2 regions of the Kribbella sp. NPDC020701 genome follow, and region 1 is predicted to be linked to the other one. Evidence: riboswitches for the same ligand, from Rfam matches in the RefSeq annotation. Region 1 holds a riboswitch; the other holds the start of a gene.
What was found. A riboswitch is a leader RNA that binds a small molecule or an ion and turns the genes downstream of it on or off. The one in region 1 is predicted to bind FMN.

Region 1 (15,051 bases):
CTTTGGTGACTCGGGCCAATCAGGCTCGGGTTCGGCGGTTGGTGGGGGCGCTCGCGGTCACGACCACGGTTGGGTACGGGGTGCTGACGTATGCGTTCAGCGTGTTGCTGGGGCCGATGAGTCGGGAGTTGGGCATCTCGACGACCACTGCGGTTGGGGCGTCGACCACTGCGGTGCTGGTGAGTGGGCTGATGTCGATTCCGGTTGGTCGATGGCTGGATGCACGGGGCGGACGTGGGCTGATGACGTCAGGGTCGGTCGTGGCGTCGCTCGCCGTACTGGGGTGGTCGCAGGTGCAGAGCACTGGGCAGTTGTACGGCGTGTTCGTGGCGATCGGGATTGCGTCGGCGATGGTGTTGTATCCGCCGGCGTTTGCGGTGGTGGTTGCTGTGGCAGCGCCGGCGTCGCGGACGAACGCGATCCTTACCATCACGCTGGTTGGCGGACTCGCTAGTTCGATCTTCCTGCCTTTGACCGGCCATCTCGTGCACGGGTACGGCTGGCGTACCACGCTCGTTGTGCTGGCTGGTCTGCTCGCTGTGACCACGGTGCCGCTGCATCTGTTCGCCGTACGGCGGATTGCGTCGCGGCCCGTGCTCACTGGCCAGCGGACCGGGGCACCTGCGCGGGTGCTGCGGGATCCGGGGTTCTGGTTGCTGGCCGGCGCGTTCGTTGTGCACAGTGCGGCGCTGGCGGTGATCTCAGTGCATCTCGTGCTGTACCTGATCAGCCTGGGGCATCCGCCTGCCCGGGCTGCGACGCTGGCTGGATTGCTGGGGCTGTTGTCGGTGACGGGGCGGCTGGTGACGAGTGTGTCGGCGCGGTGGTTGCCGATGGCGACGATCACTGCGGGGATCCTGCTGTTGCAGGGGGTGGCGATCTCGCTGTTGCCGGTGGTTGGGCGGCACATCGGTGGAGCGGTCGGGTGTCTGGTGCTGTTCGGGCTGGGGTTCGGAGTGTCGTCGATCGCGACGCCGGCGATTCTGCTCGATCGGTACGGCGCTACCGGGTTCGGCACCATCTCGGGGATGCTGACGACGCCGACAACGATCGCGAAGGCGCTCGGGCCGTTGGGTGGGGCCGCGCTGGCCGAAGCGCTCGGGTACCGCCCGCTCATCCTGACCGTCGCCGTGGCCTGCGCGGTCGCGGCCGTCGCGCTCGCCCTCACCCGGCGGATGACACCCCGCCGAGTGACCAGGATGTGACCTAGGTTGTGGTGTGGGTTGTGGGGAGAGGCATACTTGAACCACGAGTGAACCCACTCGCGTGCTCCGGGGTCGGTGTAATTCCGAGCCGGCGGTGACAGTCCGCGACCCGGCCGCTGCGGTTTGGCGGTTGGTTGATCTGGTGGAATTCCAGGACCGACGGTGAAAGTCCGGATGGGAGGCGCACGCGATCGGCGGGTGCGCTCTGGCGTCCGGTGACGCGGCCCGCGGTGGGCAGCGATCCGGCGGGTAGCGACCCAGACGGGTAGCAAGCAGGCCCGCGCGGAGCACCCCGGACGGCAGCGCGTGTGTGCCGGTTGTCATGGCCCCGGTAGTGCGTCCGTGACAACGAGGGGCCGTAGTGAGCAACGCTTCGCCGATTGACGTCGCCTGGATGCGGCGTGCGATCGAGTTGGCCGCGAAAGGTATCGGCGGCACGCATCCCAATCCGGTGGTCGGCTGTGTGATCACCGGCCGGGACGGGCATCCGGTGGGCGAGGGCTTCCATGCTGTTGCCGGTGGCCCGCACGCCGAGGTCGAGGCCCTGCGGATGGCGGGGCCGCTTGCCCGTGGCGGTACGGCGTACGTGACGCTGGAGCCCTGTAATCACACCGGACGGACCGGGCCGTGTGCCGATGCGCTGATCGAGGCCGGCATCACCCGCGTGGTGTACGCCGTACCCGACCCGAACAACCAGGCTGCCGGTGGCGCCGAGAAGCTCAAGCGCAAGAACATCCGGGTCGAGCAGGGCGTCCTGCAAGCCGAGGCCGAGGCGGTCAACCAGGTCTGGCTGCACAGCGTGCGGGTGGGCCGGCCGTTCGTCACCTGGAAGTTCGCCACCACGCTCGACGGGCGGTCGGCGGCTCCGGACGGTACCAGCCGGTGGATCACCGGCCCGATCGCCCGAGCTGACGTCCACCGGCTCCGGGCCGAGTGCGACGCCATCGCGGTCGGTACCCAGACCGTCCTGGACGACGATCCCGAACTCACGGTCCGCGACGAAAACGACGTACCGGCCGAGCGGCAGCCGTTGCGGGTCGTCGTCGGCGATCGCGAGATCCCACCGACCGCCCGGGTCCGCAACGACCGCGCGGAGACTCTGCTCCTGCCTACCCACGATCCCGCCGAGGTCCTCCGGCAGTTGGACGACCGGCAGATCCGGCACCTCTGGCTCGAAGGCGGCCCGACACTGGCCGCCGCGTTCCTCCGCGCCCAGCTCGTCGACCAGATCGTCGCGTACGTCGCCCCGGCCGTTCTCGGCTCCGGGTACGCCGCGATCGGTGACCTGGGCGCGGAATCGATCGACCACCTGCGGCGGTTCAAGCTAGCGGACGTCACCCGCCTCGGCGACGACGTCCGGCTGATCCTGACGCCGCTCGATTCGCAAAGGAAGCACTGAATGTTCACCGGAATCGTCGAGGAGCTCGGCACCGTCGAAGCGCTCGACCTGCTCGAAGGTGACGCCGCCCGGCTCACCATCCGCGGCCCGAAGGTGACCGAGGACGCCGGACACGGCGACTCGATCGCGGTCAACGGCTGCTGCCTGACCGTGGTCGAGACCGGCGACGGCACGTTCACCGCCGACGTGATGCGCGAGACGCTCGAGCGCACCAGCCTGGGCCAGGCGACCAAGGGGTCGCAGGTCAACCTGGAGCGCGCGATCGCCGCCCACGAGCGGCTCGGCGGACACATCGTCCAGGGCCACGTCGACGGCGTCGGCACGATCGCGAGCCGGACACCGTCCGAGCACTGGGAGAACGTCCGCGTCGCCGCACCCGCGAACATCCTCCGGTACGTCGCCGAGAAGGGCTCGATCGCCATCGACGGCGTCTCGCTGACCGTCACCGACGTGGACGACGCGACCGGGACGTTCGGGGTCAGCCTCATTCCGACCACGCTCGAACTCACCGTCCTGGGCCGCAACCAGGTCGGCGACACCGTCAACCTGGAGGTCGACGTGATCGCGAAGTACGTCGAGCGCCTGCTCAACGGAGGCACCAAGTGAACCCGGTCGACTGGCTGTTGCACGCCCAGGTGACGATCGCCGGCTCGCCCGTACTGGTCCGCGAGATCGTCGGCAACGTCTTCGGCCTCGGCAGCGCCCTGTTCGGCATGCGCCGGCTCGTCGCCGCGTGGCCGGTCGGCATCGTCGGCAACGTCTTGCTGTTCACCGTCTTCGTCGGCGGGATCTTCGACACCCCGCAGGACAAGGACCTCTGGGGCCAGGCCGGCCGCCAGGTGTTCTTCGCGATCATCAGCCTCTACGGCTGGTACCGCTGGTACCAGACGCGCCACCACGGTTCCGCCACGGCGGTCCAGCCGCGCTGGGCGACCGCGCGCGAGCGGCTCGAGCTGCTCGGCATCGGGGTCGTCCTCTACGCGATCGCGTACTTCGTTCTGCGCGAACTGGGCTCGTGGGGTCCGCAGTGGGACGCGTGGATCCTGACCGGCTCGATCCTGGCGACGTACGGGATGGCGCGCGGATTCGTCGAGTTCTGGCTGATCTGGATCGCCGTCGACGTGGTCGGCGTACCGCTGCTGGTACAGGCGAAGTTCTACCCGTCGGCGACGATGTACGTCGTCTACGGACTGTTCTGCGTGATCGGTTTCGCGTCCTGGTGGCAGATCCAGAACCGTGAGCGCACCTCGACTCCCGAACCAGTGGTGGTGGGTTGACATGGGTGACGTACTGAAGCTCGACACGATCGAGCACGCGATCGACGAGATCCGGGCCGGACGGCCGGTGATCGTGGTCGACGACGAGGACCGCGAGAACGAGGGCGACCTGATCTTCGCCGCGTCCAAGGCGACGCCGGAGCTGCTGGCGTTCCTGATCCGGTACAGCTCCGGCGTGGTCTGTGTCCCGATGGAGGGTGCGGAGCTCGACCGGCTCGGGATCCCGCTGATGACTCCGCACAACCGGGAGCGGATGCGTACGGCGTACACGATTTCCGTGGATGCTCGCGACGGCATCAGCACCGGGATCTCGGCGGCCGACCGGGCCCGGACGATCCGGGTGCTGGCTGACTCCGCGACCGAGTCGTACGACCTGGTCCAGCCCGGTCACGTGTTCCCGTTGCGCGGGCGCGAGGGCGGCGTACTGGTTCGGCCCGGGCACACCGAGGCGTCGATCGACCTGGCCCGGATGGCCGGGCTGACGCCGGCTGCGGTGATCTCCGAGCTGGTGAACGACGACGGCACGATGAAGCGCGGCCCGCAGCTGCGGGCGTTCGCCGACGAGCACGACCTGGTGCTGGTGTCGATCGACGACCTGATCCGCTACCGGCGTCTGACCGAGTCGCAGATCCAGCGCGTCGCAACGACCACGCTGCCGACCCAGTACGGCGATTTTGTTGCCCACGGCTACCGGAACATCGTCGATGGGTCGGAGCAGCTGGCGTTGGTACGCGGAGAGATCGGTGATGGGCCGACGCTGGTACGGCTGCACTCTGAGTGCCTGACCGGTGATGTGTTCGGGTCGCTGCGGTGTGACTGTGGGCCGCAGCTGGACGAGGCGATGCGGCAGGTTGCGGCTGAGGGTGGCGTCGTCGTATATCTGCGCGGTCATGAGGGTCGCGGGATCGGGCTGCTGCACAAGCTGCAGGCGTACGAGTTGCAGGACGCGGGCCGGGACACGGTCGACGCGAACCTGGACCTCGGGCTGCCGGCGGATGCTCGCGACTATGGAACCGGGGCGCAGATCCTTGCCGATCTGGGGGTGAAGGAAGTGCGATTGCTGACGAACAACCCCGACAAGCTGGCCGGGGTGCAGGGCTACGGCATCGACGTGGTCGAGCGTCGCGGCATCTCGATCGACCCGACCGAGCACAACCTGCGGTACCTGCGCACCAAGCGCGACCGGATGGGCCACCACCTGCCGGGTGGCGTACTGACCGAAGAGAACGGAGCCGGCTGATGTCGGGCAGTGGAGCACCAACCATCGAGGTCGTCCGGGCGGAAGGCGCCCGGGTCGCGGTCGTCGCCGCCCAGTGGCACCCGAAGGTCACCGACGCCCTGGTCGCCGGCGCTCTGCGCGCGCTCGATGACTCGGGCGTCACGGACTACACCGTGATCCGGGTGCCGGGATCCTTCGAGCTCCCGGTCGCGTCATTGCACGCGGCAAAGAACGGGTACGACGCGGTTGTCGCGCTCGGCGTGGTGATCCGTGGGGACACGCCGCACTTCGAGTACGTGTGCCAGGCAGCGACCGAGGGCCTCATGCAAGTCGGCGTGAGTACGGGCATCCCGATCGGCTTCGGCGTACTCACCTGCGACAACGACCCCCAGGCCCTGGACCGAGCCGGCCTCCCCGACAGCCGGGAAGACAAAGGCTACGAGGCAACCCAAGCAGCCCTCTGCACCCTGGTCGCCATCCGCGAGCTGTAGTGCGATTGGTCGAGTCGTGAATCGGTGGTCGGGATGAGGCCTTCTCGCCGACCCCGATCCACGACTCGATGCCTGAAAGAATGTGCGGTTGGGCGGGCAGTGCGTGGGAGTGGCCACGCCTACTTGATCCGGGTGTGTTGCATTTTCCAGTTGGGGAGCCAGGTTTTGCCGCCGTCGGTGGAGAAGGATTGCTCCCAGGCGGCTTTGTCGACGCCTGGGGTCCAGAGGAAGCGGACGTCGATGGGCTGACCGTCCCAGATATCCGGGCCCTCGAAGGTCCCGGTGCCGTCCTCGGCGAAGGAGCCGATGACGGGGGTCTCCAGTTGGCCGCGGAGGCTGTTGATCCAGTGGATGGCCCAGGTCTTCGACTCGGGGTTGTAGATGCGGAGGGTTGCGCCGCGGAAGCCCTCGGTCGGGAACCAGCCCTCGTCGAAGCTGATCGCTCCGTCGAAGTACGTCGTGACTTCCATCTCGGACTGCATGTCGTACCACTCGGCCGGCTCGCCCAACACAGGCTTGCGGCGGCTGTTGTGCATGTCCCAGCGACCGACGAGGAAGTCGAAATCACCGGTCTCCTTGGGGATGTCGAGGGCGGGTGGGGGCGTGGGCCGGCGGGTGAAGTCCATGATCCAGTTGGTTTCCCAGGTCTCGCCGCCGTCGTTGGAGTACGCCTGCTCCCAGTGCGCGGTCTCCGCGGTGATGTCCGACCATTCGTAGCTGCAGAGGATCGGCTTCCCGTCGAGTTCGTCCTCACCGACCAGCCGGCAGGTCGAGCCGTCCTCCGACCAGCCGCCGCGCACCGGGGGATAGAGCTGCATCGTGGTGCTGTTGATCCACCAGATGCTCCACTCCTTGGCGACCGGGTCGAACAACCGCACCGACAGGCCGTACGACCCTTTCGTCGGGAAGCGCATCTCGTCGATGCTGATCGCCCCGTCGAAGTACGTGTGTGCCGTCGTCGTCCCGTCGTACTCCAGCCACTCGTCGCTGCCGGCGAAGGCTTGCTTCAAGGTTCGGTGCCGAACGTCGAAGTACCCGTTGAGGAAGTCGAAGTCGCCGGTCACCTTGGTCCATGTCGTCATGCAGCCAAGCTTCGTTGCCATACCTGACAGGTCATGGCAGTGTTTGCGGCTAACCTCGGAGCATGCGTTCGAGTCGGTTGCTGTCGATCCTGCTGTTGCTGCAGACGCGGCGGCAGTTGACCGCGCGTGAGCTCGCCGACGAACTCGAGGTGTCGCTGCGCACCATCTACCGCGACGTCGAGGCGCTCGCGGCGGCCGGTGTTCCGGTGTACGCCGATCAGGGGCGGGCCGGCGGTTATCGGCTGGTCGAGGGGTACCGGACCAGGCTGACCGGACTCACCGAGCAGGAGGCGGCCGCGCTGTTCCTGGTCGGCCTGCCGGGCGCGGCCGCGGCGTTCGGGTTGACCGCGGAGACGAGCGGGGCCGAGCTGAAGCTGCTGGCCGCGCTGGCGCCGGACCAGCGGGATCGCGCGGGTCGGCTGAAGAACCGCTTCCACCTCGACCTGCCCGCCTGGTACCAGGACGCCGAGAACTCACCGCATCTCGCCGCCGTCGCCGACGCCGTACTGCACGACCGCCGGATCAAGGTGCTCTACCGCCGATGGGAGGAGCCGCGCGAGGTCGAACGTGTGCTGGCGCCGTACGGGCTCGTGCTCAAGAACGGCAGTTGGTACGTCGTTTCCGCGACCGCGAACGGGATGCGCACGTACCGGGTCTCCAACATCCTCGAGCTGACGCCGACCGAGGAGGAGTTCGAGCGGACCGAAGGTTTCGACCTCTCGCGGTACTGGCAGGAGCATCTCGATCAGTTCGACCAGGTCCGCTTCACCGCGCACGCCGTACTGCGGGTGTCGGCGCAGTTGGTCGGGCGCATGCATGACGTCTCGTTCCCGCAGTTGGTAAAGGCGGTCGCGGCGGCTGAGCCGGCGGAGGACGGCAGTGTGACGGTCACACTGCCGATCGAGTCGGTGCCGAACGCGGCTGCTGCGTTCTGCCGGTTCGGTGATGCCGTGGAGGTGCTGGAGCCTCCGGAGCTGCGGACCGAGCTGGCGAGGCTCGGCCGCACGCTGTCCGACCTCTACTCCTGAGCCAGCTGGTCGTTGGCCCGCTCACCCGCCTCGCTGCTGCGGCGGAGGAATCCGGCGATCGGGTCGAGCTCGGCCTCGCTGTAGCCGGCCAGGACGTCGTCCATCGCGCCGATCATCGACTGGTAGAGCCGGAACACTTCCATCCCGCGGTCCGGCAGGACGCGGATGGTGACGCTGCGGCGGTCCGCCCGGGCGCGGTCGCGGGCGATCCTTGATCTCGTTCCCGGGGCAGCGACGGTGGCCCGCGTCACTACTTTGCGCCTGTTCCATATCTTATTAGTTCCGTACTATATGAGTTACAGAGCAGATTTCACGGTAGCGCATGAAGGAGTCCGGAATGAAGATCACGGTGCTCGGGGCGACGGGCGGGATCGGCGGTCACGTCGTCCGGCAGGCTCTCGAGGCGGGGCACAAGGTGACGGCGGTGGTGCGTACGTCGTCGGCGTTCGACCTGGAGCATTCGTCGCTGGAGGTGTTCCGGGTGCCCGGGTTGGGCGAGGCGGAGCCGCTGCGGGAGGCGGTGGACGGGAGCGGGGCGGTCATCTCCGGGGTGGGGGCGCGCGGGCGCAAGGACGGGCCGGTCGCGTCGGAGAGCACGCGTTCCATGCTCGCCGCGCTGTCGGCGGTCGGCGTACGGCGGTTTGTCGCGGTGAGCGCCGCGCCGATCGGACCAGTGCTGGCGGACGAAAGCTTCCTCAACCGGCGGGTGGTGTACCCGATGATCAACGCCTTCGCCGCCGATGTGTACGCCGATCTGCGCGTGATGGAGGCGGACATCATGAGCAGCTCAGCCGCGTGGACGATCGTCCGCCCGCCGAAGCTCACGAACAAAGCGCTGACCGGGACGTATCGGACGGTTGTCGGCGGGACGGTCACGCGGGGGTATCTGATCTCGCGGGCCGACGTGGCTCACCTGATGCTCGCGGTGCTCGACGATCCGGCAACGATCAACCAGCCGGTCGGGTTGGCGTACTGATGACCCGGGTCGTGCGTGGGGTGAGTCTGCTGTTCAGCGGGCTCTTCGCCGGCTTCTTGCTGTGTGTGCTGGTGCTCGAGAACTCGTTGCGCCAGTTCGATGCGTCGGTCTACACGCAGGTCCGGCTGGTCGAGCTGGACCGACTGGACACGCTCGCGTCGGTGACCCTGATCCCGGCGATCGTGACCACGGTCGTGCTCGCAATCCGGGCCCGAGGCAACGATAGACGGGTGGTGCTCGTGGCGATCGCGCTGCTGCTGGTCGTGTTCGCAACGACCCTCGCGATCAACCTGCCGATCAACGCGGACCAGTCGTCGTGGTCGGTGCCGAACCCGCCGGCCGACTGGTCCAGCGTGCGCGACCGCTGGCAGGTCGCACATCTGATCCGCACCGCCGCCGCCCTGCTCGCCTTCGGCTCGCTGATCGGCTCCGCGGTCACCCACCGAACCCCCACGAAGCACCGCACCCCACGCACCGCTGTGCCCGCCTAGTCCCACCTCGACCTTGAGCACCCACCAACCACTTCCAGGCGCCGAAAGTGGTTGTTGGGTTCTCAAGGTGGAGCCGCGGGGCGGATCAGCGAAGTACGCCGGCCGACCTCAACCGCTCGATGATGAGGTCGTGGGGGACGGCTCGGGCGCTGTTGCCGCGGTGGCCGGTGGTGGTGCGGGCCATCGTCAGGGAGTTGAGGAGGGCTTCCTCGACGGACTCGGTGACAGCTTGGAACGGGCCGCGCAGGTCACGGTCGGCGTAGGCGGGGGTGCGGTTGGTGGTGAAGGCGATCGCGTAGTCGCCGCTGCCCGGGGCGTAGTCGGAGCCGACACGGGCGAGCGCGAAGATCGCCCGGCGCGCGAGCCGGCCGAGTTGGCGGGCGTCGAGCGGGAGGTCGGTGGCGACGACGATCATGCAGGAGTTTCCGTCCGCGTCGAGTGGCTGAGCCGGGATCGGCGTGCCGAGAACCGTGAGCAGACCGGAGAAGTTGGACTGAACCAAAGCGCCGACCGTCGCCGCGGCGGCTGCGGGAGAGGCGGCGCTGGGTGCGGTGGGGGTGAGGGTGCGGGAGGCGGTGCCGATTCCGGCTTTGAAGCCTAGGGCGGTGGTGCCGGTCCCGGCTCCGGCACAGCCTTCGGTCGGGAGGATGGGGGAGGCTGTGTCCAGGGCGGCGTGGACGTGCTCGGGAGTGATGGGGCGGCGGCGGATGTCGGAGAGGTAGCCGTCGTTGGTTTCGCCGACGACCGGGTTGAGGCTGGTCGCCTGCGGATCGCGCTCGAGCAGCCAGGTCAGCAACGCGTCCGCGACCCGGAAGACGCTCAACGTCGCGGTGAGCAAGATCGGAGTCTCGATCACACCGAGTTCGCCGACCTGGGTGGAGCCGACGAGCTTCCCGTACCCGTTGCCGACCGCAACCGCCGCCGGCAGCCCGTCGGCGTACCCATCCGGCACGATCGCGGTCACCCCGGTGTTCAGGTCATCGGAGGAGATAGTGGTCTGCCCAACCCGCACACCTGGTACGTCGGTGATCGCGTTGAGCGGACCGGTCGGCAGGGTGCCGACGACAACGCCGAGGTCACGGGCTCTCCGGGGTGTCTGCATGGAGATATCGTCAGCCAGGTGCTCGAACACCTGACCGGCCGGGTCTGGATCTACCCCCACGACCCCGACCCGGATGCGATCCGCCCGTCCGTCGCCGTCATCGCTGACGACCGCGGCTCTGTCCTGATCGACGCGGGCAACAGCCCCGAACACGCCCGCTCCCTCAGTACGGCGATCGCCGCGGCCGGACTGCCCGCGCCGAAGTGGCTCGTCTACACCCACCACCACTGGGACCACACATGGGGCGCCTGCGCCTGGCCGGACGACGTGACCGTCGTGGCTCACACGTCAGCCGTCGAGCTCCTCCAAGCCGAAGCCGACCGCCCGTGGAGCCACCGCTACCTCCACGACGAGGTCCGGGCCAACCCCGAACTCGCCGCCAGTTTCCGCGCCCGCGCCTTGGCCGTCCCCGACTGGACCGGCTTCCGCATCGTCCTTCCCCACCAGACCTTCGACGACACGCTGACTCTCCCGACCGGCGTCGTACTCCGCCATGTCGGTGGCAACCACGCCCCAGACTCCCTGATCGCGGTCGACTCCGGCGTCGTTCTCGTCGGCGACGCCTTCTACCCGCCGCCGTTCCACCTGCGCACCCCTGACGACACCCTCGACTACGCGATGGTCAAGCAACTCCTGTCCGAGCGCCACGCCTACTACGTCGACGCGCATTCGCCGCCACGCACCCGGAGCGCCGCCCTACTTGGGCTGTAGCGGAGACCTGTCACCCACGAACCACAGGTGGCCGAAGGGATCCAGGAAGGTGCCCTGCCGGTGCACGCCCCAGGGCATCAGGTGGTCTCGGACCGGGTCCCCTCGCCCGTCGGCCCCTGCGTCCACAGCGCGCTGGACGAAGCTGTCCGGATCGTCCACGAACACCTCGACCCGCACCGTCGGGAGGCCGACCGTGGCCGGTGTGGCCCACCCGTTGTTGCTCGGCTCGCCGAGGAAGGAGGCTGCGCCGCCGACGCTCAAGCCGATCACGCTGCCCAGGTTCCACAGCTCCACGGCTCCGAGGGCCCGGGCATACCACTCCGCCGCGGCCGGTGCATCAGGCACCGCCAGCATCACCGAGATCTGCGCGTGTTCGTCCACGACTCCAGTAACCCACAGAACGGGTCCGCCTACCGGACCTGGGGAGGATGCCGCCGCAGCGGCCCCGTAGGCTGGGCGGGCGATGAAGAGTTTTGAGGAGCTGTTTGCCGAGCTGGGTGAGAAGGCGGCGACGCGGCCGGAGGGTTCCGGGACCGTGGCGGCGCTGGACGCCGGCGTGCACTCGATCGGCAAGAAGCTGGTCGAGGAAGCCGCCGAGTCCTGGATGGCTGCCGAGTACGAGAGCAAGGACCGGGCCGCGGAGGAGCTGTCACAGCTGCTCTACCACGCCCAGGTGATGATGCACGCGCTCGGACTGGACCTCGACGACGTGTACCGACATCTGTAGGAGCGCCCCGACAGACACCGGTTCACCTCTTCGAAGAAAGGGCAGTGCCATGCTGCGCGTCGCAGTACCCAACAAGGGCTCGCTGAGCGAGGCCGCCATCGAGATGCTCACCGAGGCCGGCTACAAGCAGCGCCGGACCACCAAGGACCTCACGCTCACCGACACGGCCAACGAGGTCGAGTTCTACTACCTGCGCCCGCGTGACATCGCCGTGTACGTCGGCGCAGGCACCCTCGACGTCGGGATCTCCGGCCGCGACCTGGTGCTCGACTCGCACGCGGACGCCGACGTGATCATGGGCCTCGGGTTCGGCTCGTCCACGTTCCGGTTCGCCGGCCGGCCGGGTGCCGCCGACTCGATCAAGGACCTGGCCGGCAAGCGCATCGCCACGTCGTACGCCGGGGTGCTGCAGGATCACCTGGCCGAGAACGGGGTCGAAGCCGCCGTGGTCCGCCTGGACGGCGCGGTCGAGTCGGCCGTCCAGCTGGGCGTCGCGGACGTGATCGCCGACGTCGTCGAGACCGGTACGACGCTGCGCCAGGCCGGACTGGAAGTGTTCGGCGACCCGATCCTGCAGTCCGAGGCCGTGCTGATCAAGCGGCACGGTGTCGAGACCCCGCCGAACGGGATCCAGCAGCTGGTCCGACGGCTCGAGGGCGTTCTGATCGCCCGCAACTACGTGATGATGGACTACGACATCCGCGCCGAGGATGTCGACGCGGCGACCGCGGTCGCGCCCGGACTCGAGTCGCCGACGGTCTCACCGCTGCACCGGCAGGGCTGGGTCGCCGTCCGGGTGATGGTTCAGCGGGCCGACGCACAGCGATTGATGGACCAACTGTGGGAGGTGGGCGCGCGTGCCATCCTCACCACGGACATCCACGCCTGCCGGATCTGACATGACCGCGCCCGGCCGGCTGTTCAGCTTCCATCCGCGGATCGTGGCGCTCATGTCGGCCGGGATGGGCCTGTCGCTGATCGCGGTCTTCGGGGTGATCTGGTTCCGGTTGCCGGAGAACGCGCGGGACACGTTCAGCTGGTTCCAGCGGCTGACGTTGCTGGCGTTCTTCGGCGCGATCCTGTGGATCCTGTACCGGATGACGACGCTGCGGGTGACGGCGTACGCCGACCGGCTGCACGTGCGCAACGTGTTCAAGTCCTACACGCTGCCCTGGACCGAGGTGTCCGCACTGCGGTTCCGCTCCGGCGACGCCTGGCTCCAGCTCTTCGATGCCGATGGCAACCGGCTCGGGATCCTCGCGGTCCAGGCCGCCGAGGGGCTCCGGGCCGGCCGGGCGGCGAAGGAACTGGCGGCGGTCGCCCGTGAGCACGGCGCCGGCCCGGCCACCAAGCGAACGGACGCCTAGGCGGACACCCGGAACGTCGTCGTGTGCGACTCGCCGGGCTTCAGTACGACGAGGTTCTGCCCGGTGATGAACGCGTTCGGCGGGCAGGTCATCGGCTCGACGGCGAGCGCCGTACGCCCGATCGCGCCGCCGGTGTAAAGCTGCAGCCACGGCGTGTCACTGGACAGGACCGCGCGAGTGCCGGAATCCGGGTCGCTCAAAGTGACCGACCATGAGCCGTCACCGAGCCCGGTGAACGCGTTGTCGATCTCGAGCCCGCCGATCGCCCGGCCCGACCGGAAGTCGTACGGCGATCCGTCCACCGGAGCCAGCCCGATCGGCATCATCCGTTCGGGAGACACCTCGAGCCACTCCGCCGCGCTGAACTCCAGCACGCACTCGTCGATCACCCGGCCGACGCTGAGGTAGGGGTGCGTCCCATACCCGTACGGCGCGTCACTCGTGCCGACGTTGGTCGCGGTGGCGGTCACGGTCAGTCCGTCGTCGCTCAGGCGGTAGCCGAGTCGGAGATCGAGCTGATGGGGGTATCCGGGCTGACCGTGCAGCCGGTGACCCGCCTCGACGCTCGCGGCATCGCCGTCCACCCGGGACCAGTTCGCCCACCGGGTCAGGCCGTGGATCGCGTTCTGCCGGGCCGGCTCGGTCAGGTACAGCTGCTGGTCGATGTCCTCGAACGAGTACTTCCCGTCCGTGATCCGGTTCGGCCACGGGAACATGTGCTGCCCGATCCCCGCGTGCGCCGGCTCGTTCTCGCCGTACCCGAGCAGGACCGGGCGGCGGTTGTACGTCAGCCCGCGCAGGCCACCGCCGACGCTGACCACCGTCGCCTCGTAGCCGCCGGCCTCGATCGTCCACTGCTCCCCGGAGGGCAACACGCTCATACCCCCATCCTGACAAAAGTTCTTCGCGGTCGCTGTCCATCGGGGGCGAACCCGTTCGTGGTGATGCTGTAAACACGCCTACAGGAGGTTCTGATGAAGTACATGCTCTTGATCAACGCCGGTGAGCTCGACCTGAGTGGGGGAGCGGTCGGATGTGAGCCCGAGGACTGGATGCGGTTCGACAAGGAGATCACCGACTCCGGCGTGGTCGTGGCGTCGGAGTCGTTGGCGGACCTGGTCACCGCGACCCGGGTGCAGGTCGCGAACGACGGCAAGCGGACCGTGACGGACGGGCCGTTCGCCGAGACCCGTGAGGTGCTCGGCGGGTTCTACGTGATCGACGTACCCGATCTGGACGTCGCTCTCGACTGGGCGGCCAGGTGCCCGGGCTCGCGGGCCGGCGGCTCGGTGATGGTCCGCCCGGTCGCGGAGTTCTGACGTGGACCAGGTCGAGGAGGTCTTCCGGGAGGAGCGCGGCCGGCTGCTGGCCGCGCTCGCCCGGCGGTTCGGCGACCTCGACCTGGCCGAGGAGGTCACCTCGGAGGCGATCGAGGCGGCGCTGGTGCGCTGGCCGGTCGACGGCGTACCGCCGAATCCGGGCGGCTGGCTGATGACCACCGCCCGGCGGAAGGCGGTCGACCGGTTGCGGCGGGACCAGGTGTACGCCGCCAAGCTCGCCGTACTGCAGGTCGAGACGGACCGGGCGGAGCCACCGCGTCCAGGTGGTGGGTTGCCGGACGAGCGGCTGGAGTTGTTCTTCACCTGTGCGCACCCGGCGCTCGCCGCCGAGGACCGGGGTGCGCTGACGCTGCGGTGCCTGGCCGGGTTGACCACGCCGGAGGTGGCGCGGGCGTTCCTGGTGCCGACCGCGACGATGGCCAAGCGGATCGTCCGGGCGAAGACGAAGATCCGGGAGGCGCGGATCCCGTTCCGCGTCCCCGGCCCGGACGAGTTGCCCGAGCGGCTGCCCGGCGTACTGCAGGTGATCTACTCCGTCTTCACCGAGGGGTACGCCGCCAGCTCCGGTCCGTACCTGCAACGCCTCGACCTCGCCGAGGAGGCGATCCGGCTGGCCCGGATCCTGCACCGACTGCT
Region 2 (15,051 bases), on a different contig from region 1:
GGTCGCGGAACTTCTCGGTGGCCGGCAGGTCCGGGTTCCAGACCGGCTTCGGCGTCGCGGACCGGTGCTGTGCCCGGCAGTTCCGCAGTCCGGCGACCGCGGAGCCCTCGGTCCCGTCGACCTGGAACTCGACCAGCTCGTCGCGGAACACCCGAGTCGCCCAGGACGAGTTCATCTGCGCGATGATCCCGCCCTCCAGTTCGAACACGCCGTACGCCGCGTCGTCCGCGGTGGCGACGTACTCCTGGCCCTGTTCGTCGACCCGGGTCGGGATGTGGGTCGCGCCCTGGCAGTAGACCGTCTTGACCTGGCCGAAGATCTGGTCGAGCACGTACCGCCAGTGGCAGAACATGTCGACGATGATGCCGCCGCCCTCTTCGGACTTGTAGTTCCAGGACGGCCGCTGCGCCTCCTGCCAGTCGCCCTCGAAGACCCAGTAGCCGAACTCGCCGCGGACCGAGAGGATCTTGCCGAAGAACCCGCCGTCGACCAGCCGCTTCAGCTTCCGCAGGCCGGGCAGCGACAGCTTGTCCTGCACCACGCCGTTCTTCAGTCCGGCGTCCCGGACCAGCCGGGCCAGGTCGACCGCGGCCTCCAGGCTCTCCGCGATCGGCTTCTCGCAGTAGATCGCCTTGCCCGCTTCGACTGCGGCGCGCACCCCCTTCTCGCGCAGCTGAGTCAGCTGGGAGTCGAAGTAGATCTCGACGTCCGGCTCGGCCAGTGCTTCGGACAGGTCGGTGGTCCACCGGGTCAGGTCGTACTGCTCCGCGATCCGGCGCAGTTTCATTTCGTTGCGGCCGACCAGGATGGGCTCGGGGATGATCATCGTCCCGTCGGCGGCGGGCAGGCCCCCCTGCGCGCGGATCGCCACGATGGACCGCTCGAGGTGCTGGCGCAGGCCCATCCGGCCGGTGACACCGTTCATCACGATGCCGATGCGTCGCTCGTTCACAGTTCTGCCTCTCACGAAGTGATGTCGTAGACGTCGAGGCGACCGCACATGCCGTGCCGGCCGAGCTCGGTGGGGGCGGGGAGTCGATGAAGTTCGGCGGTCTGCAGGTGCGGTGCCGTACCGGCCTCGAGGGCGTCCAGCGCGGCGCCGGTCTCGTCGGCCAGGCGGCGTGCGCCCTGCTCCCAGCGCTTCCGCCAGTCGGCGAGCTGCGGCCGGACGATCTGGACCGCGGCCGCGTAGAAGTCGTCCAGCGCGGACGGGCCGTGGGCTTCGAGGGACTTCCGCAGTACGGCGAATCCCTCGAGGGCGAGGTCGCGGCGGGCTATCGCGGACAGGGTCCGGGCCTCACCCTCGCCGGTGAGCCTGCTCGCCTCGAGGTAGGTCTCGCGGTCGATGAGGTGCTCGGGCGGCAGCGTCAGTACGGCGTCGCCCGCCTCCGGGAGGCCGGAGTTCGACATGAGGGTGAGGATCTTCAGGCCGCCGGTGTTGATCAGCCGGTGGATCGTGCCGGGGTCGAACCAGACCACGGTGCCGGGCTGCAGCGGGGTCTCGGTGAAGCCCTTCGGAGTGAGGGCCTGGACCGCGCCTGAGCCGGCCATCACGTAGTACCCCTCGGAGCAGGCGAGGTGCACGTGCGGCGTGCCGCCGACCAGGCCGTCCGGGGCTTCGGTGTCGTACACCGTCAGCAACGAGACGCCGATCCCGCCGGGAAGCGCCGCGGCGGCACCCGGCTCGTACTCGCACATCGCGGGCCTCCCTGGTCTTTCAGCCTTGGAAAGGGCTTTCCGCAGCCTGTGATCGCAACCTTAGGTGGGCCGAAACGACGAGTCAACCTGTAACGGAAAGCGATCTCCGACCACAACCGGCCAACTCCAGCGAGTTACATCGAAGTAGACCTCACCCGCCCCGCAGGCGACACCCGATGTCCGAGGGCTTGCCCCCTCACCTGCAGCGTTGCCCCCTGAGATTCTGAGTGGGCAACCCTCCATCTCAGGGGGCTGCCCCTTCAGCTGGAGGGTTCGCGCCTCCGAGGGACGCAGTGGGGGAGTGTGCGGGGTGGGGTGGGCCGGGTCGGGGTGGTCCGGGGCGGGTCGGCCGGGCGGGGTGGAGTGGGCCGGGTCGGGGTGGTCCGGGGCGGGGTGGTCCGGGGATTAGTTGGAGCGGACTGAGGCGACTGCGGTGGTCCACTCGGCTCGGCGGTGGGCGCGGGCGTCGGGGGCGGGGATGGGGGTGAAGGTGCGGTAGGTGCGGGTGGTTGACCAGGTGGTGGGGTGGCCGAGGGTGGTCCAGGTGAGTTCGGCGGTGCCCAGGGCGGAGATTTCGGGGACGTTGGCGGCCTCGACGGGGTGGCCGAGAAGGTCGGCCTGGGTTTGCATGAGGAGGTCGGAGACGGTTGCACCGCCGTCGGCGCGGAGGCTGGTCAGGGCGCCGGGGATGGTGTCGGTGATGTCGCAGATCTGGTGAGCGACGGCGTCGACGGTGGCGCGGGCGAGGTGGGCGCGCGTGGTGGAGCTGTTCATCCCGGTCAGCGCGGCCCGGGCGTTGCGGTCCCAGTGCGGTGCGCCGAGACCCGCGAACGCCGGCACGAGTACGACGCCCTCCGCCGACGGCACGCTCGCCGCGAGCTCCATCAGCGCGCCGACGTCCGGTAGGCCGAGCATCCCGGCTGTCCACGCCAACGCGGCACCCGACGACACGATGTTTCCTTCGAGCGCGTAGAGCGGCTTGTCCGTCAGCCACGCCAGCGTGCATCCGTCCGCCACGAACCCGTCGACAGGCGTCATCACCGACGACCCGGTCCCGTACGTCGCCTTGACCATCCCGGCCTGCGTGCACCCCTGCCCGTACATGGCCGCATGCGAATCCGCGAGTACGGCGACAATCGGGATCCCATCGGCCAGCCCCGGTACTCCGGACGTCATCCCGAACCCACCGTTCGACGGCCGCACCTGCGGCAGAACCGACCGCGGTACGTCGAATGCCGCCAGCAACGAGGTGGACCAGTCGAGGTCGACAACGTCGTACAGCAACGTGCGTGACGCGTTCCCCGCGTCCGTTAGATGCTCTTGGCAACCAGTCAGTCGATGGATCAGCCAGGAGTCGACGGTGCCTACGTGGTCGGGTCTCGCGTGCTCGAGCAGCCAATGCAGCTTGGGCGCCGAGAACATCGCGTCCACGCGGAGCCCCGTGCGGGACCGGACCAGGGAGTCCACCTCGGGAGGCAGTTCCGAGCACCACGACGTCGTACGCACGTCCTGCCAGCCGATCACCGGACCGACGGCTTCGCCCCGGTGACTCCATCCCACGACGGACTCGCGCTGGGTGGACAATCCGATCCCTACGATCTCGACCGGATCCGCGGAGACGAGGCAGGACGAGATCGCCTGTAGCACGCTCTGCCACAGGTCCCCGGCATCCTGCTCGACCCAGCCGGGCTGTGGTGTGGACAGTCCGACCGGTGCCGAACCCGTGGCCAGAACGTTGCCATCGGACGCGACCAGGACGGCCTTCGAGTTGGTCGTGCCCTGGTCGATCGCCAGCACAGCGGCTCCGGCCATCGCCGTCCCCTTCCCGATGAACTTTCAACCGAGCTCTTGACGGGACTCTAGCGTCGTGGTGACACTCATGGCGACAGGTTATGCAGTAGTGAATATCTATTCACAGCCAAACCACATCAACTTGCCCCGCCTTCGGCGGCGGAGTGGGTGGAGTGAATCAAAGGAGGTCGTCAGGGTGAAGCCGAGTAGACGGCGGGTCATCATCAACACCGATGCCAAGAACGAGGCGGACGATCAGTTCGCGATCGTGCACGGGCTGTTGTCGCCCACCTTCGACATCCGCGGCCTGATCGCGGCGCACTTCGGCACCCGCCGGTCGGACCGGAGCATGGCGGAGTCCCGCGAGGAGATCGACCTGCTGCTGGACCTGATGGACCTGACCGGCCAGGTCCCGGTCGCGAACGGCGCGCCGACCGGTATCGCGGACGCGCAGACCCCGCTCGACTCGCCCGGTGCGCAGCTGATCATCGAGGAGTCCAAGCTGGCCTCGAAGGACGACCCGCTGTTCGTGTCGTTCCTCGGGCCCTTGACCGACATGGCGAGTGCGATCCTGCTCGACCCGGAGATCGTGCACCGGGACGTGATCGTGATCTGGATCGGCGGGCGCGGGTACCACGGGCACACGTCGTACCCGGGGATCGAGTTCAACCTGTCGAACGACATCCACGCCGCGAACGTGGTGTTCGGCTCCGGAATCACCGTCTGGCAGGTGCCGAGCGACGTCTACACGAAGGTGTCGGTCTCCTACGCCGAGCTGGACGAGAAGATCGGCGACGCCGGTCCGCTCGGCAAGTACCTGATCGAGCAGTTGCACGAGTGGAACGCGACCTGGCACGGGGAGCCGATCGAGTCCCGGTCCCTCGGCGACTCGCCGGCGATCGCGCTGATGCTCTACCCGAACAGCGGGAACCTGCGCGTCCGTCCGGCCCCGCGCTTCGGCGTCGACGGCTGGTACCTGCCCGGCACCAACAACCCCATCAGTGTGGTCGAGCAGGTCGACGTCCGGTTCCTGCTCGAGGACATGTTCGCCAAGATCCGCCGCTTTGCCCGTCAAAGGAGTCAGTGATGAACACCTTCACCCGTCGAGGCTTCCTCGGTCTCACGTCCGCCGCCGCGGTCGGCGTCGGTCTGTCCGCGTGCACCGGTGGGGGTGCGTCCACCAGCGGTGGCGACACCGCCGCGGCCTCGAACAACCTGCGCCTGTTCACCTACGAGGGTGACGAGACCATCGGGTTGCTGAAGGCCCAGGTCAAGAAGTTCGACGAGCAGAACGGTACGACGACCACCGTCGACAGCCTGCCCGGTTCGGGTGCGGCCGTGTACCCGGACAAGCTGCGCACGGAACTGCTCGGCGGCAAGGGCCCCGATGTCTGGCGGATCTGGGGTGGTCAGATCGGCAGCCCGTTCGCGAAGGCCAAGCAGTCGCTCGACCTGTCGCCGTACTACTCCAAGTACGGCTGGGACTCGAAGATCAACACCGCGGCGATCTCCGGGATGACGTTCGACGGGGTGAAGTCCGGGGTGCCGTTCGTCTCCCTCGGGATCGGTGCCTGGTACAACAAGTCGCTGTTCGCCAAGGCCGGCGTGAGTGGTCCGCCCACGACGTACGCCGAGCTGGAGGCGATCAACGACAAGCTCGTCGCGGTCGGTGTGACGCCGGCCGGTCTCGGCGGGAAGTACGGCTGGGACATCATGCGGCTGTTCGAGTACCTGCTCGAGCACACCGCGGGACCGGACCTGCACGACAAGCTGCTGACCGGCGCGGAGAGCTGGGACCGGCCCGAGGTGGTCGAGGCGTTCGCACTGTTCAAGAAGTGGCAGGACAAGAAGTGGCTGCCGCAGGGCGCGCTGGGCCTCGACCCGGCCGACATCGAACCCGCCTACGTCCAGGGCAAGACGGCGTACACGATCACCGGACCGTGGACCGAGGCGGCCGCGATCCTGTCCGCGAAGAAGAGTCCGGCCGCGTTCGGCAACTTCGAGCTGCCGACCGACAAGAGCCCGGCGCGCCACTCGGGATTCGTCGAGGGCTACATGATCAACGCCAAGAGCGGGAATCCCGACAAGTCCGCGGCGCTGATCGACTTCATCGTGCAGCCCGCGACGCAGAAGGCGTTGCAGGTCAGCGCGTCGACGGTCAAGGGCGCCGAGCCGGACCCGAAGGCGCTGCCGCTGTCGGCGGAGTGGTCGCAGAAGTACGGCGGCAACCCATTCTACACGATCCAGGACCAGGCGTTCCCGAAGAAGCAGGCCGACCAGTACTTCAGCGTGCAGAGCGACCTGCTGCAGGGCTCGGTGACGCCGGAGGCCGCATCGAAGAAGATGCAGGACATCGTCTCCGCCTGGGCGAAGGGCTGAGTCACGATGGCTACTGTCGCGCTCTCACAGCGCCGAACCGGCCAGGCCCCGCCGGGCAAGGTCAAGCGGGGTGGCAGGTGGTCGCCCTGGTTGTTCGCGCTACCTGCACTGGTGGTGTACGTCGCGTTCCTGGTGTATCCGGCGTTGTCATCACTGTGGTTCAGCCTGACCAACTGGGACGGCCTGAGCGCGACGTACAAGTTCGTCGGGCTGGAGAACTACTTCAAGATGCCGACTGACCCGGTCGTCGTCACCGCGGTCCGGAACAACCTGATCTGGACCGTGGTGACGATCGCGGTGCCGACCATCATCGGCCTGGCGCTCGCGATCGCACTGAACGGCAAGGTGCACGGCAAGCCGATCCTGCGGCTGGTGTTCTACACCCCGGCGGTGCTGCCGCTGGTGTCGATCGCCTCGATCTGGGGCTGGCTCTACAACCCGCAGTACGGCGCGATCAACTCGTTCCTGCGGCTGATCGGCCTCGACGGCCTGGCGCAGCCGTGGCTCGGGCAGGACTCGACCGCGTTGTGGGCGGTCATGGTGCCGGCGATCTGGTTGCGGACCGGCTTCCCGATGCTGCTTTACCTGGCCGCATTGCAAGGCATCCCGCAGGAGCTGTACGAGGCGGCGACCGTCGATGGCGCGACCAAGTGGCAGCAGTTCTGGCACGTGACGATGCCGAGCCTGCGGCCCGCGCACTACATCGTGCTGGCGTTGTCGCTGATCGACTCGTTCAAGGTCTTCGACATGATCTACGCGATGACGTACGGCGGACCCGGTACGTCGACGCAGGTGATGGGGACGTGGATGTACTTCAACGTCTTCCAGTACTACCAAGCCGGCTACGGAACCGCGATCGCGGTCGTGATCACGCTGGTCGCGGTCGCCGTCGGCATCCCGTACGTACGCTCGCAGACAAGGGAGGCCTCATGACCGTGCTTTTGGCCGGGCCTTCGGCGCCGGCGTGGTCATGGGGCCTTGGCTCCCGGCCTTCCCTCGTCGCTCCGGTCGCTGCACTCCCTACGCTCCTCAGTCCAGGCCGGGAGGCCCCATGACCGTGCTTTTGGCCGGGCCTTCGGCGCCGGCGTGGTCATGGGGCCTTGGCTCCCGGCCTTCCCTCGTCGCTCCAGTCGCTGCACTCCCTACGCTCCTCAGTCCAGGCCGGGAGGCCTCATGACCTCGATAGCTCCTGCTCGCGTGGAAGTCCCGGTCGACACGGTTGAAGCGCACCCCGCCGGAGAGAAGCCCAAGGGGCGGCGCGGGTTGGTGATGACGCTCGTCCTGGCGGCGGTGGCGATCTTCTGGGTCTCGCCGCTGGCGTTGCTGGTGATCACCGCGGTCCGGCCGCTGTCCGACTTCATCAGCAATGGACCGCTGTCCTGGCCGGACGCCTTCACCTGGTCGAACTTCAGCGACGCCTGGGACATCGGGAACTTCGCGACGACGTACCGCAACAGCCTGTTGCTCGCGGCGATGAAGGTGCCGCTCGGGGTGCTGCTCGCGGCGATGCTCGGGTTCGCGCTGGCCAAGCTGCGGATGAAGTTCCGCCGGACGGTGATGTTCTCGGTGTTCCTCGGGCTGACCATCCCGATCTACATCACGATCGTGCCGGTCTTCATCATGATGCGCTCGGCCGGCGCCACCGACAGCCTGTTCGGGCTGCTCGGGCCGTACCTGGCCTTCGGCATCCCGTTCGAGGTGCTGGTGCTGCAGTCGTTCTTCCGGCAGATCCCGGACGAGATCTTCGAGGCGGCCCGGGTCGATGGCGCCGGCGACTGGCGGATCTTCTTCACCATCGTGCTGCCGTTGTCCACGCCGGCCCTGGTGACGGTGGCGATCCTGGACGCGGTCGCGACCTGGAACGAGTTCCTGTTCGCGCTCATCCTGCTGAACTCCGACGCGCACAAGACGATCCCGGTCGGGCTGCTCAACTTCCAGGGCCAGTTCGCCAACAACAACACCGGTCTCGCGGCGGGCATCTTGATCGCCGTGGTGCCGATCCTGATCGCGTACACCTTGCTCCAGCGCTGGATCGTCGGCGGACTCACCGCCGGCGCCACCAAGGGCTGACCCACATATGAAGGAGATGACGATGACTGACATGCCGGTCTTCGGCGCGGGTATCTGGCACTTCGCGACCTACAAGGACCGCTATGCCACCGACGGCTACGGGCCGCCGGTCGGGTTGCTCGAGCAGATCGACCGGGCGGGCGCCGTCGGCGACCTGTCCGTGGTCGACCTGAACTGGCCGTTCGCCGGGTACGACGGAACGCTGGACGAGGTCAAGGATGCGCTGAAACGCAACAACCTCAAGGCGATCGCGATCACCCCGGAGATCTACACCCGCGACTTCGTCAAGGGCTCGCTCACTAACCCGGATCCGGGCGTCCGCAAGCAGGCGCTGGAATTGTTGCACCAGGCAACCGAACTGGCGAAGGACCTGGGCTGCTCGTACGTGAAGCTGTGGCCCGGCCAGGACGGCTGGGACTACCCGTTCCAGGTGGACTACCACGACATCTGGAACCTCGCCCTGGACGGCCTGAAGGAGCTCGTCTCGGCGCATCCTGACATCAACTTCGTGATCGAGTACAAGCCGCGCGAGCCGCGGGTGAAGATCATCTTCCCGAACGTCGCCCGTACGCTGCTCGGGATCGAGAAGATCGGCCTGCCCAACCTGGGCATCCTGCTCGATTTCGGCCACTCGCTCTACGGCCAGGAGACGCCCGCCGACGCGGCCCAGCTCGCGATCGACTACGGCCGGCTGTTCGCGATCGACGTGAACGACAACCTGCGCGGTTGGGACGACGACATGGTCGTCGGCTCGGTGCATCTGGTCGAGACCTTCGAGTTCTTCCACACGCTGCGCAAGAACAACTGGGAAGGTGTCTGGCAGCTGGACCAGTTCCCGTTCCGCGAGGACAGCGTCGAGGCCGCGAAGCAGGCGATCCGCTTCCTCAAGGCGATCCACCACGCGCTCGACGTACTGGATGACGAGGCGCTGGCCGCGGCGCAGGCGTCGCACGACGCACTCGCAGCGCAGAAGCTGGTGCAGAAGGTCCTGCTGAGTTCGATGGCGGACCTGGCATGAGTCTGACCGTCGAACATACGACCATGCCTGTGCTCGGGCGGCTGCCGATCCACAGCGGCCGCTCCGAGCAGGTCGCGCACATCGCCGAGGCGGCCAAGCAGATCCGGATCCAGGACCTCAAGCTGGTCCACCACGCCGGTGCCGGCCACATCGGCGGCGACTTCTCCTCGATCGACATCCTGGCGACCTTGTACGGCGCGGTGCTCGACATCTCGCCCGAGACGGTCAACGACCCCGAGCGGGATCGGTTCATCCTGAGCAAGGGGCATGTCGCCGGAGCGCTCTACACCACGCTGGCCGCGTTCGGCTTCCTCCCGGTCGAGGAGCTCGCCACCTTTCTCAAGCCGCTGTCCGCGCTGAACGGGCATCCGAACCGGACCAAGGTGGCCGGCGTCGAGGCCAATACGGGTCCGCTCGGTCACGGCCTGCCGGTCGCGGTCGGGCATGCCTTGTCGGCCAAGCTCGACGTGTCGTTGCGCCGTACGTACGTACTGGTCGGCGACGGCGAGTTGCAGGAGGGCAGCAACTGGGAGGCGATGATGGCGGCCTCGCAGTACCAGCTGGACCGGCTGACCGTGATCGTCGATCGGAACCGGCTGCAGCAGGGCGCGACCACCAAGGAGACCAACGACCTCGATCCGCTGCCGGAGAAGGCGACTGCCTTCGGGTTCGCGGTGGTCGAGGTGAACGGACACGACCACGGTGAGCTGCTCGACGTGCTGTCCGCCGTACCGTTCCGGCCTGGCAAGCCGACGTTCGTGATCGCCCACACGCACAAGGGCCACCCGATCTCGTACATGAGCAACAACGTCGCCTGGCACCACCGGGTGCCCGACGCGGCCGAGTTCCAGCAGGCGCTCACCGAACTCGAGACCGGGGGACGCCCACGCTATGAGAGGGAACCGGTATGACCGTCGTCCACACCTCGATCGCCGACCAGCCGCGGTACGACTGCCGCGACGCGTACGTCGAGACCCTGGCCGAGCTCGCGCACGCGGACCACCGGATCGTCGGCGTCGTGAACGACTCCGTCGGCTCGAGCAAGCTGAACAGCTTCCGCAAGTCGTTCCCGGACCGGCTGATCAACGTCGGCATCGCCGAGCAGGACATGGTCGGGGTCGCCTCCGGGCTGGCCAACGGCGGCCGGATCCCGTTCGTCTCGGCCGCGTCCTGCTTTCTGACCGGCCGCGCGCTGGAGCAGATCAAGGCCGATGTCGCCTACTCGAACACCAACGTGAAGCTGTGCGGCATGAGCCCGGGCGTCGCGTACGGCGAACTCGGCCCCACGCACCACTCGGTCGAGGACATCGCCTGGCTCCGCGCGATCGCCAACCTGACCGTGATCGTGCCGGCCGACCCGATCGAGACCGCGGCGGCGTTGCGGTGGGCGGCCGCCTCGGACGGACCGGTGTTCATCCGGGTCAGCCGGATGAGCGTGCCGAAGGTGTACGCCGACGACTACGAGTTCCAGCTCGGCAAGGCGATCACGGTCCGGGCGGGCGACGACGTGACGCTGATCAGCAACGGGACCGTGCTGTGGCGGGCGATCGCCGCGGCCGAGCAGCTCGCCACCGAGGGGATCTCGGCCCGGGTGCTGTCGATGCCGACGGTCAAGCCGCTGGACACCGACGCCGTGGTCGCGGCCGCGCGGGAGACGGCCGGAATCGTGACCGCCGAGGAGGCGGTGTCCGGTGGCGGGCTCGGCGGTGCCGTCGCGGAGACCGTCGTACAGCACCATCCGGCCCGGGTGTCGATCCTCGGGTTCCCCGAGTTCGCCCCCACGGGGTCGGCCGGCTACCTGCTGGACCGGTACGGACTCTCCCCCGAGGGCATCGCGGACGCCGCCCGGCGACTGGTCACGACAGGTACGTGACCAGGTCGGCGATCGAGACCATCGCGAAGTCATGGGTATCGGCGAACGCGCGCAGGTCGGAGCCGGTCATCAGCGTGCCGTCGTCGTTCATCAGCTCGCCGATCACGCCGACCGGCGGCAGTCCGGCCAGCCGGACGAGCTCGACAGTGGCCTCGGTGTGACCGGGCCGCTGCCGGACGCCGCCGTCGACCGCGCGCAGCGGGAGGATGTGGCCGGGCCGGATCAGGTCCGCGGGCTGAGCCGCCGGGTCGGCCAGCACGCGGACGGTCCGGGCCCGGTCGGCGGCCGAGATGCCGGTGCCGACACCGGTGCTCGCGTCGATCGAGACGGTGTACGCCGTCCGCAGGCTGTCCTGGTTGTGCGGAACCATCAGCGGGAGCTCGAGCCGGTCGAGGACGTCGGCCGCGGCCGGCGCGCAGACGTAGCCGCTGGTGTAGCGGACCAGGAGCGCCATCAGTTCGGGGGTGGCCAGGCACGCGGCGAAGGTCAGGTCGCCCTCGTTCTCGCGGTCCTCGTCGTCGACGACCACGACGGGTCGCCCACGCCCGATCTCGGAGACAGCACGCTCGATGGTGTCCAATGTGGTCGCGGTGCTCACTGTCGTGTCCTCTCGGCGTGACATGGAATGGCACTCCGGGGGCAACGACAAGCTCCACGAGACCGTACGACGGCAGGCGTCGCACGGGCACCGCGAAGACTGCCACGTGCGCTTCCCATCCGGACTTTCACCGTCGGTCCCGGAGTTCCACCAGGTCAACCGGACACCCTCGCGGGTGCACGGGTCGCGGACTGTCACCGCCGGCTCGGAATTTCACCGACCCCAGAGCACGTGTGGTCTTGCAGATTCAGCGGTCAGTTTATCGGTCCGAACCCCCCACGGGAGTGTCATGTCCATCTCAGTCGTCTGGCGTCCGATCGAACTCTCGCTGACCTCCGCCGAGGAGTGGGTGGAGTTCGAGCACGAGAGCGGCCTCCGGCTCCGGCGGCCCACGTTCACCGACGGCGGCGAGACCTGGAAGGTCCGCTTCGCCGCGCCCGAACCTGGTCTCTGGAAGTGGTCAGCTGGTGAGTTCCGGGTCGAGGCCGCCGAGGACGAACCCAACCCGTTCTACCGGCACGGCTTCTGGCGGATGTCGCCCGGCGGCCGCAGCCTGGTGCACGCCGACGGCACGCCGGCCATCCTGGTCGCCGACACCGCATGGGCACTGCCCTGGCGGGCGACCCCTGACCAAGTCCGCGAGTACGCCGCCGACCGGCAGGCCAAGGGGTTCAACGCGGTCCTGCTGATGACCGTCCAGCCGGACATGCGCGCGGTCGGTCCGCGCGATCGTACCCAGGACGAGGGCTTCGACGTGGCCTTCGAGGATCTCGCCGACGGACACCTTCGGGAGCTGAACGTCGAGTACTTCCAGTACCTCGACGAGCTGCTGGCGATCCTGGTCGAGCATGGGCTGGTCCCGGTCCTCCAGCCCGTGTTCCAGGGCTTCGGGTGGAAGGGCCTCGACGTCGCCGGCACCGTCGTACCGCCTGCGGAGTACGCCGCGTACTGCCGCTACCTCGTCGCCCGGTACGGCGCTCAGCCCGCGATCTACCTGGTCGGCGGGGACGGGACCGGCCTCGAGCCGCAGGTTGCTGCCGGTGGCGCCGAGGTGCACGCAGTGGACTGCTACGGCCAGCCGACCGGCATCCACTACCGGCCACACATCCACGCGCAGGCTCACCAGGACGCGGACTGGCTGGACTTCCAGTGGTGCCAGACCGGTCACTCCGGTGAACACGTGCCGGAGCGAGTGGCGGACATGTGGCGGAACTCGCCGGTCAAGGCGGTTGCGAACGGCGAGCCGACGTACGAGAACACCGGCCGGACCGGCGTGGGAGCTGGTTGGTGGCAGGGGCACGAGGCCTGGAGCAACCTGTGCGCGGGCGGGACGATGGGCGTCGTCTACGGTGCCGGCAGCCTGTGGCAGTGGCGGCTGCATCCCGACGAGCCCGGTCACTCGGACTACTTCCTCGCGCCGGGCGCGGGCTGGCGTGAGGCGGTCGGCTTCGAGGGTTCGACGTACGTCGGTCTGCTTGGAAAGATCCTGGCCGGGCTGCCGACGACGGACATGCGACCGGACTGGACCCGGGTGATCTCGGGACGGGCACTGAGCGGGGCCGACGGCCTCCTGATCATCTACCGCGAGCACGGCGGCATGGTGCCGGTCTTCGACGACACGGTGCCGTTGAACTACACGATCATCGACCCACGCGACGGCTCCGTGGTCGCCACCGGCAAACGCGACTCGCCGTCGGCCGTGATCCCCGATCCGGGCGGTAGTCCGCGGGTCTACCTGTGTCTGCCTGACCTATAGTCCAGTTTGGTTCTGTCGAAGGGGGTACTCGTGGCGAACGGCAACCGCTCGGTGCGTCAGCCGGGGCTGGACGAGCTGCGGCTGCTGGCGAAGGTCGCCCGGATGTACCACGAGAAGGGCATCCGGCAACCGCGAATCGCGACCGAGCTGAACCTCTCCCAGGCGCGCGTGTCCCGGATGCTCAAGCAGGCGGTCGAGGTCGGCATCGTGCACACCGTGGTGACCATGCCGAGCGGCGTGCACAGCGACCTCGAGGACGAGCTGCAGGGCCGCTACGGGCTCCGGGACGCGGTCGTGGTCGACACGCTCGGGGTCGGCGACGAGGTGCTGCCCGCGCTCGGCTCGGGCGCGGCGGCGTACATCGACATGACGCTGACCGGCGGGCACGTGATCGGGATCTCGTCCTGGAGCGAGACGCTGATCAGCGCGGTGGACCGGATGCCGCGCAAGAGCGTGCCGGTGGTGGACAAGGTGGTCCAGATCGTCGGCGGGCTGGGTGACGCGGCGGTGCAGATGCAGGCCACCCGGCTGACCGCGCGGTTCGCCGAGCTGACCGGTGCGATGCCGGTCTACCTGCCCGCGCCGGGGCTGGTCGGGACGCCCGCGGTACGGCGCGCGATGATGAACGACGTGTCCGTTCGGGACGTTCTGGGCACGTGGGGACAGCTCACCGACGCACTGGTCGGAATCGGCAGCCTCGAACCCTCGCCGCTGCTGCAGCGCAGTGGGAACGCGGTCGCCGAGGCCGACCAGGACGAGCTCCGCCGGCTCGGTGCGGTCGGGGATGTCTGTTTCCGGTTCTTCGACGAAGAGGGAAAGCACGTGCGCTCGACGTTCGACCAGCGAGTCATCGGCGTGACCGCGAAGGAGCTGCTGGCCGTGCCGCGCCGGATCGGCGTCGCGGGCGGTGAGCGGAAGTTCTCCGCGATCCGGGCCGCCCTGCTCGGCGGCTGGGTCAACATCCTGATCACCGACCTGGCCATGGCCCACCGCCTGCTCGGCGAGTAGATGGAGCCCGACGAGCAGCGGGAGGTCTACCGGACCATCGACCTGGCCCTGCGGGTCGGGGAGGTGCTGCTGTCCAGCGGCGCCGGTACGGCCGACGCGACCGCGACCATCCTCGGTGTCACCGCGGCCGGTGGGTTGCGCGGGTGCGAGGTCGACATCACCTTCACCTCGATGGCGATCTCGTACCAGGCCGCGCCGGACGTCGCGCCCGAGACGCACATCCGCCTGGTCCGGTACCGGTCGCAGGACTTCTCCCGGCTGACCGACGTGGATCAGCTGGTACAGCGGTTCGCCCGGGGTGACGTGACCCGGGACGAGGCGAGCCGTGAGCTCGCCCGGCTGACCTCCGCGGGTCCGCCGTACCCGCGCTGGTGCGCCGTACTGGCCTGGGGTGTGATGGCCGGCGGCGCCACGCTGCTGCTCGGTGGTGGCTGGCTGATCACGTTGGTCGCGGTCGTCACCGCGATCGTGATCGATCTGAACAACCGGTGGTTCAGCCGGCAACGGCTGCCCACGTTCTACCAGCAGGTGGCCGGCGCGTTCGTCGCCACCGCGGTTGCTGTCGTCCTGTACGCCGTACATGCGCCGGTGAAACCGTCGTTGGTCGTTGCCGCAGGCATCATCATGCTGCTCGCCGGGATCGCCCTGACCGGCGCGGTCCAGGACGCGATCACCGGGTACTACGTGACCGCGGCGGCCCGCAGTCTCGAGGCGATGCTGCTGACCGGCGGGATCATCGCCGGGGTCTCCCTAGGTCTGGCGATCGGGCTCAAGCTCGGATTCGACCTCGGGATCGAGGCACAGACGATCCAGCTGGCCAACCTGCCGATCATGGTCGGCTCCGGTGCGCTGATGGCGGT

Region 2: another riboswitch for FMN. It lies ahead of ribB (3,4-dihydroxy-2-butanone-4-phosphate synthase); the one in region 1 lies ahead of ribD (bifunctional diaminohydroxyphosphoribosylaminopyrimidine deaminase/5-amino-6-(5-phosphoribosylamino)uracil reductase RibD).

What each region holds. Positions count from the first base shown of each region.
Region 1 covers NZ_JBVHFT010000028.1:385-15,435, forward strand. Annotated here, with positions in the region: gene ACZ3HV_RS40900 (MFS transporter) at 6-1,205, shown strand; FMN riboswitch at 1,264-1,395, shown strand; gene ribD (bifunctional diaminohydroxyphosphoribosylaminopyrimidine deaminase/5-amino-6-(5-phosphoribosylamino)uracil reductase RibD) at 1,567-2,604, shown strand; gene ACZ3HV_RS40910 (riboflavin synthase) at 2,605-3,210, shown strand; gene pnuC (nicotinamide riboside transporter PnuC) at 3,207-3,881, shown strand; gene ACZ3HV_RS40920 (bifunctional 3,4-dihydroxy-2-butanone-4-phosphate synthase/GTP cyclohydrolase II) at 3,883-5,121, shown strand; gene ribH (6,7-dimethyl-8-ribityllumazine synthase) at 5,121-5,591, shown strand; gene ACZ3HV_RS40930 (hypothetical protein) at 5,711-6,673, opposite strand; gene ACZ3HV_RS40935 (helix-turn-helix transcriptional regulator) at 6,736-7,701, shown strand; gene ACZ3HV_RS40940 (hypothetical protein) at 7,692-7,952, opposite strand; gene ACZ3HV_RS40945 (NAD(P)-dependent oxidoreductase) at 8,039-8,677, shown strand; gene ACZ3HV_RS40950 (anthrone oxygenase family protein) at 8,677-9,168, shown strand; gene ACZ3HV_RS40955 (P1 family peptidase) at 9,254-10,270, opposite strand; gene ACZ3HV_RS40960 (MBL fold metallo-hydrolase) at 10,289-10,981, shown strand; gene ACZ3HV_RS40965 (VOC family protein) at 10,967-11,362, opposite strand; gene ACZ3HV_RS40970 (phosphoribosyl-ATP diphosphatase) at 11,445-11,708, shown strand; gene hisG (ATP phosphoribosyltransferase) at 11,758-12,606, shown strand; gene ACZ3HV_RS40980 (PH domain-containing protein) at 12,608-13,075, shown strand; gene ACZ3HV_RS40985 (aldose 1-epimerase family protein) at 13,072-13,956, opposite strand; gene ACZ3HV_RS40990 (YciI family protein) at 14,050-14,394, shown strand; gene ACZ3HV_RS40995 (RNA polymerase sigma factor) at 14,396-15,051, shown strand, end outside.
Region 2 covers NZ_JBVHFT010000002.1:172,480-187,530, reverse strand. Annotated here, with positions in the region: gene ACZ3HV_RS04315 (Gfo/Idh/MocA family protein) at 1-952, opposite strand, end outside; gene ACZ3HV_RS04310 (cupin domain-containing protein) at 964-1,698, opposite strand; gene ACZ3HV_RS04305 (FGGY family carbohydrate kinase) at 2,104-3,510, opposite strand; gene ACZ3HV_RS04300 (nucleoside hydrolase) at 3,686-4,576, shown strand; gene ACZ3HV_RS04295 (ABC transporter substrate-binding protein) at 4,576-5,868, shown strand; gene ACZ3HV_RS04290 (carbohydrate ABC transporter permease) at 5,875-6,801, shown strand; gene ACZ3HV_RS04285 (carbohydrate ABC transporter permease) at 7,042-7,938, shown strand; gene ACZ3HV_RS04280 (sugar phosphate isomerase/epimerase family protein) at 7,961-8,956, shown strand; gene ACZ3HV_RS04275 (transketolase) at 8,980-9,867, shown strand; gene ACZ3HV_RS04270 (transketolase family protein) at 9,864-10,829, shown strand; gene ribB (3,4-dihydroxy-2-butanone-4-phosphate synthase) at 10,813-11,427, opposite strand; FMN riboswitch at 11,530-11,662, opposite strand; gene ACZ3HV_RS04260 (glycoside hydrolase family 140 protein) at 11,717-13,183, shown strand; gene ACZ3HV_RS04255 (sugar-binding transcriptional regulator) at 13,214-14,191, shown strand; gene ACZ3HV_RS04250 (threonine/serine exporter family protein) at 14,192-15,051, shown strand, end outside.